DNA from 2 places in the Herbaspirillum sp. NPDC087042 genome. Region 1 is predicted to be linked to the other one. Evidence: predicted binding sites of a transcription regulator. Region 1 holds the regulator's gene; the other holds the start of a gene.

Evidence for each region. Region 1 encodes FliA, which starts transcription of late flagellar genes. Its sites were predicted from a motif close to CTAAAGTTTNNNNNNNNNNNGCCGNTA; they were not measured.
Region 2: a site for FliA is predicted at 2,175-2,201, ahead of motA (flagellar motor stator protein MotA). Genes of this name have one in related genera too.

Annotation. Positions count from the first base shown of each region.
Region 1 covers NZ_JBIUZW010000017.1:77,243-80,647, reverse strand. The annotation lists gene flhF (flagellar biosynthesis protein FlhF) at 1-261, shown strand, start outside; gene ACIPHN_RS21135 (MinD/ParA family protein) at 296-1,096, shown strand; gene ACIPHN_RS21130 (RNA polymerase sigma factor FliA) at 1,102-1,836, shown strand; gene ACIPHN_RS21125 (flagella synthesis protein FlgN) at 1,923-2,384, opposite strand; gene flgM (flagellar biosynthesis anti-sigma factor FlgM) at 2,410-2,727, opposite strand; gene flgA (flagellar basal body P-ring formation chaperone FlgA) at 2,891-3,405, opposite strand, start outside.
Region 2 covers NZ_JBIUZW010000012.1:20,398-23,802, forward strand. The annotation lists gene ACIPHN_RS16630 (chemotaxis protein) at 1-152, opposite strand, end outside; gene motB (flagellar motor protein MotB) at 193-1,131, opposite strand; gene motA (flagellar motor stator protein MotA) at 1,200-2,060, opposite strand; gene ACIPHN_RS16645 (class I SAM-dependent methyltransferase) at 2,231-3,025, opposite strand; gene flhC (flagellar transcriptional regulator FlhC) at 3,087-3,405, opposite strand, start outside.

The sequences.
Region 1 (3,405 bases):
AAGCTCGACGAAGCCGCCACCATCGGCAACGTGCTCGATGTGGTGATCCGCCACAAGCTCAACCTGCACTACGTGGCCAACGGCCAGCGTGTGCCGGAAGACCTGCATGTGGCCAACAAGCTCTACCTGGCTGACCGTGCCTTCAAGCAGAAGAGGGAGACTGCCCCTTTTGAATTCCAGGAGTCCGAGTTGCCTGGTGTCATTGGCCCGACTGCCATGTCCATGAATGACAAAGGCCTGCGCGAGGTGAGCTTTGGCTAGTTACGAAATCGATCAGGCTGCAGGACTGCGCCGGATGCTGGAGCGCCCGGTGCCACGGCTGTTCACGTTCTTCTCGGTGCTGGGTGAGGAAGAGAAGAGCGCCATGCTGATCAACCTGGCGGCATCCTTGTCCCAGGGTAACCACAATGTGCTGGTCATCGATGGCGATGTCGCCTCCACGGGGCTGCTGACCCGCATCGGCTTGCGCCACGATGTGGCGACCCTGCAGGAGGTGGCGCGCATGGAGCGTCCGCTGGGCGAAGCCATGCGCCTGCTGCCGGAAGGTTTTTCGATGGCCCGGATCGCGCGCCGCACGGTGCCGTCCTCGATTGATCCGCAGGCCGGACGGCTGGCGGAGATCTTCGACAGCCTCATCGAGCAGGCCGAGATCACCCTGGTCAATGGCGTGCTGGCGGCTGACCAGTCCATGCCGGTGCCGACCATGGAGATGGGCGAAATCGTGATCCAGGTGTCGACCACGGCGACCTCGATCAAGGCCGCCTACGTGCTGCTCAAGAACCTGAGCGACCGGATTGGACGCCGTCCCTTCAGCCTCATCGTCAATGACGCCACCGAGGCCGAGGCACGTACCGTCCATGCCAACATGGCGCAGGCGGCCAGCCGCTACCTGGCGGCGCAGTTGAATTTCCTGGGGTCCATCCCCGCTGATGACCACATCCGCCGGGCGACCGGGCAGGGGCGGGCGGTGATGGACGTGTTCCCGTTTGCGGGCGCGGCAGTGGCGTTCCAGCGCCTGGCCAAGCGCTTCACGCTGGCAGAGCCGGCGCGCGGCAGTTACGGCATGGCCACCGATGGTGCCAGTCTGGGAGTGTGACGTGCATGTATAACGTCAAGGGAAAGAAAGGCAAGAACGATTTGCTGGAGCAGCATGCGCCGCTGGTGAAGAAGCTGGCGCATCAGCTCAAGGCAAAGTTGCCCCCTAGCGTCGAGGTAGATGACCTGATCCAGGCTGGCATGATGGGTCTGCTGGATGCTGTGCAGCGTTACGAAGAGACGCATGGCGCCCAGTTCGAGACCTATGCCGTGCAGCGTATCCGTGGTGCCATGCTCGACGAGCTGCGCAGCAGCGACTGGTTGCCGCGCAGCATCCGCCAGAATGCGCGCAAGGTGGAAGAGGCCCTGCAGACCCTGCTGCAGCAGCTGGGTCGTCCGCCGCAGGAGGCGGAAGTCGCCCAGCACATGAAGATCAGCCTGGTGGAATACCAGTCCCTGCTGACCGAGTGTGGTGGTCATCAGCTGATCTACTACGAAGATTTCCACGACGACGACGGCGGTCATGAGCATTTCCTGGACCGCTACCAGACCTCCGAGTCGGACGATCCGCTGCAGAACCTGATCAACGGCGGTTTCCGCGAGGCGGTGGTGGATTCCATCAAGGCCTTGCCCGAGCGCGAGCAGATCCTCATGGCCCTGTATTACGAGCAGGAGATGAACCTCAAGGAAATCGGTGCCGTCATGGGGGTGTCGGAGTCGCGTGTGTGCCAGTTGCACAGCCAGGCGATTTCGCGGATGCGCTCCTATCTGCGGGAGCATTCGTGGAGTGGCGTTTCCTGAGTGCCAGGGTAGTCGTCAGGTAAGCAAAAAGCCCGGCATTGCCGGGCTTTTTTCATGGTGGCCGAGACTGGTGGGGCTCGCCGATTTCAAACCACGCCCAGCCTGCGGCCGGAAGACTTGATGCTGCTCTGGCCATCCGGACCATAGAAGCTGCCGGTACCGGTCTTGCCTTGCAGGACGGTCAGGGCATTCTGGTTGACCGAGAGTTTCTTGCCGATCAGCAAGCCATTGACGCGGTTCAGTTCCTTGGCATCCTGGGCCAGCTCGAACAGATCGGCCCAGATATCCTTGTCGGCATCCGAACCTTGTTCATTCATCCATTTCTGCATGCCGGTCTCGTCATCGACATAGCCCAGTTCGGCCAGCTGGCGATGGCGATTTCCCGCCAGTGTGGTCATTTCGGCAACGATGGCAGCTTTATCGGTGATGATTTCAGTCATCCCTTCGGCGCTGGCCTCCGAGAGCAGGGCCTGTTCCTGGCGCAGCTTCTCGATCAGGCGCTGCATGGCGCCCTTTTCCTGGTTCAGTTGGCTAGCGGGGTGGCTCATGCGAAAGATCTGTGGAAAGCGGTGATCAGGCTGGCGTACGGGCGTTGATCAGGGTCTTGACGGTGTCGATCACCCCGTTGGCAATCTTCTCGGGGTCGATCTGGAAGGTGCCGTTGGCGATGGCGGCCTTGATCTCGGCCACTTTCTTGGCGTCGAAGCTGCCGCTGCTGCTGCTCACCTTGGTTTCCAGCGACTGGTAGGTGCTGGACAGGCGCACGCTGTCGGAAGCGGCGGCGTTACCGGCGGCACCGTTGCCGGCGGCCGCACCAGACTGGGCGTTGTTGCGCGTCTGGGTCTGCTCGGCATTGAGGGCAGTGGATTTGAGGGCGTCGTTAACGTTCACGGCAGTATTCCTTGTAGGGTGGGGGCGCTTTGCACCCGCCTGTCGCATAGATTATCGACCAATTCTCCGCAAACTTTAACACCATCGCCCCTAAATTGCGGGTTCGGATGCATTTTTCTTCACAAGTCTGACGAGAATCCTTGCCAGCTGGCGTTTCTTGCGATCAATAATTGATTTCAAGAATTCCGCCGGCCTTGGCAATGCCGCTCACTACCTGGCCAGTCGCCGTCCTGGCCTGGGCCATCTGTCCTTCGGTGGCATTGGTCATGGCACGTGCCTCGGTAGAAATCTGGAAGCCGGGGCCGTTGGACACCACCCGTACCGACTGGCCTTGCTGGACCACGCGCTGGTTGCGGATCGCATCCATGCGCAGGGGCGTGCCGGCGCGCAGCGACATGCCGGCAACCCGGCCCACGGCCTGCGATTCCTCGGTAATCACGCCGCTGGGCAGGCTGGACATGTCGCCGCGTACGCGGGTGATGTCGCTGGCGCTGATGGTCTGGCCCTGTACCAGCGGCACGGCGGCCACCAGGTAGTCCGCAACCACTTGCACATTGGCGCGCAGGTAGACCGTCCAGGGGGAGGGGGCGACGCACTTGATGCCGACCGTGGTGCGGCCCCACAGGCGCGCGCCGTTGGGCATGAAGGCCTGTGGTTCGACGCAGGCGGCCAGCGTCA
Region 2 (3,405 bases), on a different contig from region 1:
ATGAAGCTGCTACCCAGCTTGCCGATGGCCTCGCCCAGGAGGATGTTGGTCTGGACCAGGTCAGACTCCACCTCCGTCAACTGGCGACTGCCGCCGCTGGCAGTATCGAGCAACAAGCGCTTGAGCTCCTGCAGCATGGTCTTGGTCGGCATATCCGGCTCTCTTCCCTTGGACAGTTAAAACACTTCTAGGTCAATTCTTGGCAGGTGCGCTCAAGCCCTGCTGGACATCATCGTCGCTGGCATCGGTGGGGACGTTGAGCGAACCGCTATCCTTCTCCACCAGTTCTTCTGCCTTCTTGTTCATCACGATGATGCTGATACGCCGGTTGATCGGATTGAACGGGTCTTCCTTGTCCAGCAATACCGCCGAGGACAGGCCAACCACCCGCAACACCTTGGATTCATCCATGCCGCCCAGGATCAGCTCGCGACGCGATGCATTGGCGCGGTCAGCCGAGAGTTCCCAGTTGCTGTAGCCCTTCTCGCCCTGCGAATAGGGCGTGGCATCGGTATGCCCCGACAGGCTGATCTTGTTGGGCACATCGTTCAGGGTACGGCCGATCTCGTGCAGGATTTCCTTGGTATAGGGCTGCAGCTGCGCGCTGGCCAGGGCAAACATCGGACGGTTCTTCTCGTCCACGATCTGGATGCGCAAGCCTTCGGAGGTGATATCGATGAGCAGCTGGTTCTTGAACTGCTTCAGGGTGGGATTGGAGTCGATCGCCTTTTCGATGCGCGACTTCAATTCCTCCAGACGGGTCCGTTCGGCACGCTCCAGCTCCTGCTGGGCCTGCTTCAGGGTCTGCTTGCGCGTGACCACGTCGTTCTCGCCCTTGCGCAACTGGCCGTCCTGACGCGTCAGGTCCTTGCCGCCGCCGGGAAGGACGGTATTGGCGTCACCGCTGCCGGAGCCGCCCGCCATGGCCACCTTCAGCGGGGTCTTGAAGTATTCGGCAATCCCGTTCAGGTCGCCCTTGGCGGTCGAGCCAAGCAGCCACATCAGCAGGAAGAACGCCATCATTGCCGTCACGAAGTCGGCGTACGCGATCTTCCAGGCGCCGCCGTGGTGACCACCGCCGCCCTTCTTGATCCGTTTAACGATTATGGGACGTAGCCCTTCGTCGGCCATGCCTGTGCTCCTGCCTCAATACTGTTGCCTGTGTGAATCGACTATAACGTCGCGCGCTTGCCCGAAGCTTACTTGCCCTTGGCCTGCTTGACGTGTTCTTCCAGTTCCAGGAAGGTCGGACGTTCGGTCGAGAACAGGACCTTGCGGCCGAATTCGATCGACAGCGCCGGCGCATAGCCATTCAGGCTGGCCAGCAGCGTCACCTTCACGCATTGGTAGATCTTGGTCGATTCGTGCAGTTTCTGTTCCAGCAGACTGGAGAGCGGGCCCACGAAGCCGTATGCCAGCAGAATACCGAGGAAGGTACCCACCAGCGCGTGCGCGATCAGCATACCCAGTTCGGAAGGCGGGATACCCACCGATTCCATGGTGTGCACCACCCCCATCACCGCCGCCACGATACCGAACGCCGGCATACCGTCGCCCAGCTTGGCGATGCAATGCACCGGAATTTCGCCTTCGTGGTGATGGGTTTCGATTTCGTTGTCCATCAGGTTTTCGATCTGGAAGGCATCCATGTTGCCCGACACCATCAGACGCAGGTAGTCAGTCATGAATTCGATGAGGTGATGGTCCGCCAGCACGCCCGGGTACTTGCTGAAGATCGGGCTGCTTTCAGGTTCCTCGATATCGCCTTCGATCGACATCAAGCCTTCCTTGCGGGACTTGGTCAGGATCTCGAAGAGCAGCGCCATGAGCTCCATGTACAGCGCCTTGGTGTAGGTCGACCCTTTCAGCACCGTCGGCAGCGCCTTCATCGTGGCCTTGATCGCCTTGGTGTTGTTACCGACCAGGAAAGCGCCCCCCGCGGCGCCGCCGATCATCAGCAGTTCGAGTGGCTGAAAAAGCGCCCCAACGTGGCCGCCAGACAGCACGAACCCGCCGAAGACGGACCCCATGACCACGACATATCCAATTATGACTAACAAGTGCCTACTCCCGTCCCGGTGGCGTTGAGTGTATTTTCACGTTCATCAGGTTACATGTATTCCATTCAAGCAAATGGGGGAATACATAACCGAAAAACGCCCTTCCTTTTTGATTTACGACCAAATCCGCCCAAACTTGATACGCCGCGTCTCGCCCCTGCCACTTCCCTTTACATGCGCCAGCCATGCAGAAGCGGACCACCCCCTTCCGGCTGGATCACCACATCCGGCGAGGTACCGGGGATGTGGAACTCGTAGCTGAGCAGGAGCGTTCCCGGCCGCATCTCGGCGCGCGCCTTGTGCCAGAGGGCAAGCATCGCCGCCGGCGACAGGTAGGCAAACACGACATCATAGTCGGCGAAGTCCAGTAACAGGTAGTCACCTCGCATAAAACGACAGGAATTGCCGGCCAGGGCTGCACGCAATCGACTCACCAACCAGGGCAAGGGTGCAATCTCGATACCGGTGAACTGGCTCTCGGGACGGCGTCGCGCCAGATCCAGCACGGCGCCACCCAGGCCGCTGCCGATATCCATGAAGCGGATCGGCCGTCCAGCCGGCAAGAGACCCGCCACGGCATCCCAGGCCGGCTGCCCGGACGGATAGAACGGCACCTGGCTACGGAAGGTAGACCAGAACAACACCAGCATGAACAGGAAGACCGCCAGGAACATCCATGGCGGCACTTGCAGGCGCCCCACCACCAGCGCGGCCAGCGGGAACAACGCCAGGATCACCCACCACCAGACGGCCAGTCGGCGCCAGCGCGCCAGCAAGGCGGCCAGCAGGCCATGCAGCAGGGACATCGGCAATGGGGAAATAGGAGGAAAACCGGCGCGCTGGACCAGCACATCGATCACGTTGGCCGCGACCAGGGCCAACAGGAACAGCAGCAAGGCCTGGATCGCCGGCGCCTGTCGCAGTGGCCTGCGACGGGCGCCGGGGTCATTCTCTTGTTCGGACATCTAGGCAATCGGCCTTATCGTGTTGGACATACCAGGCCGTCGCCTTCGTACTGCCAGGGGCTCAGGCCACCGCCACCAGCGGCGCCGATACGGCCATCGGCATGGCTGCTTCGACCAGCGCAGTGACCACGGCATCCTTGGCCTTCTTGGTCTTGCCTGCGCGCGAGGGCATGTGGCACAGGCCGCACAGATAGTCCTGATGCAGGTCCAGGCGATGCACCACGAAGTGGCCACTGCACTTGCAACAGGGCGTGGTCATGAGCATCTTGCTTTCGAAGAAGCGCACCAGGGTCCAGGCACGGGTCAGCGACAGCACCGGCTCGCCGGCATCATTGGGGCCGACCTGCTCCAGATAGAGCTTGTAGGCCTTCATCACCGCC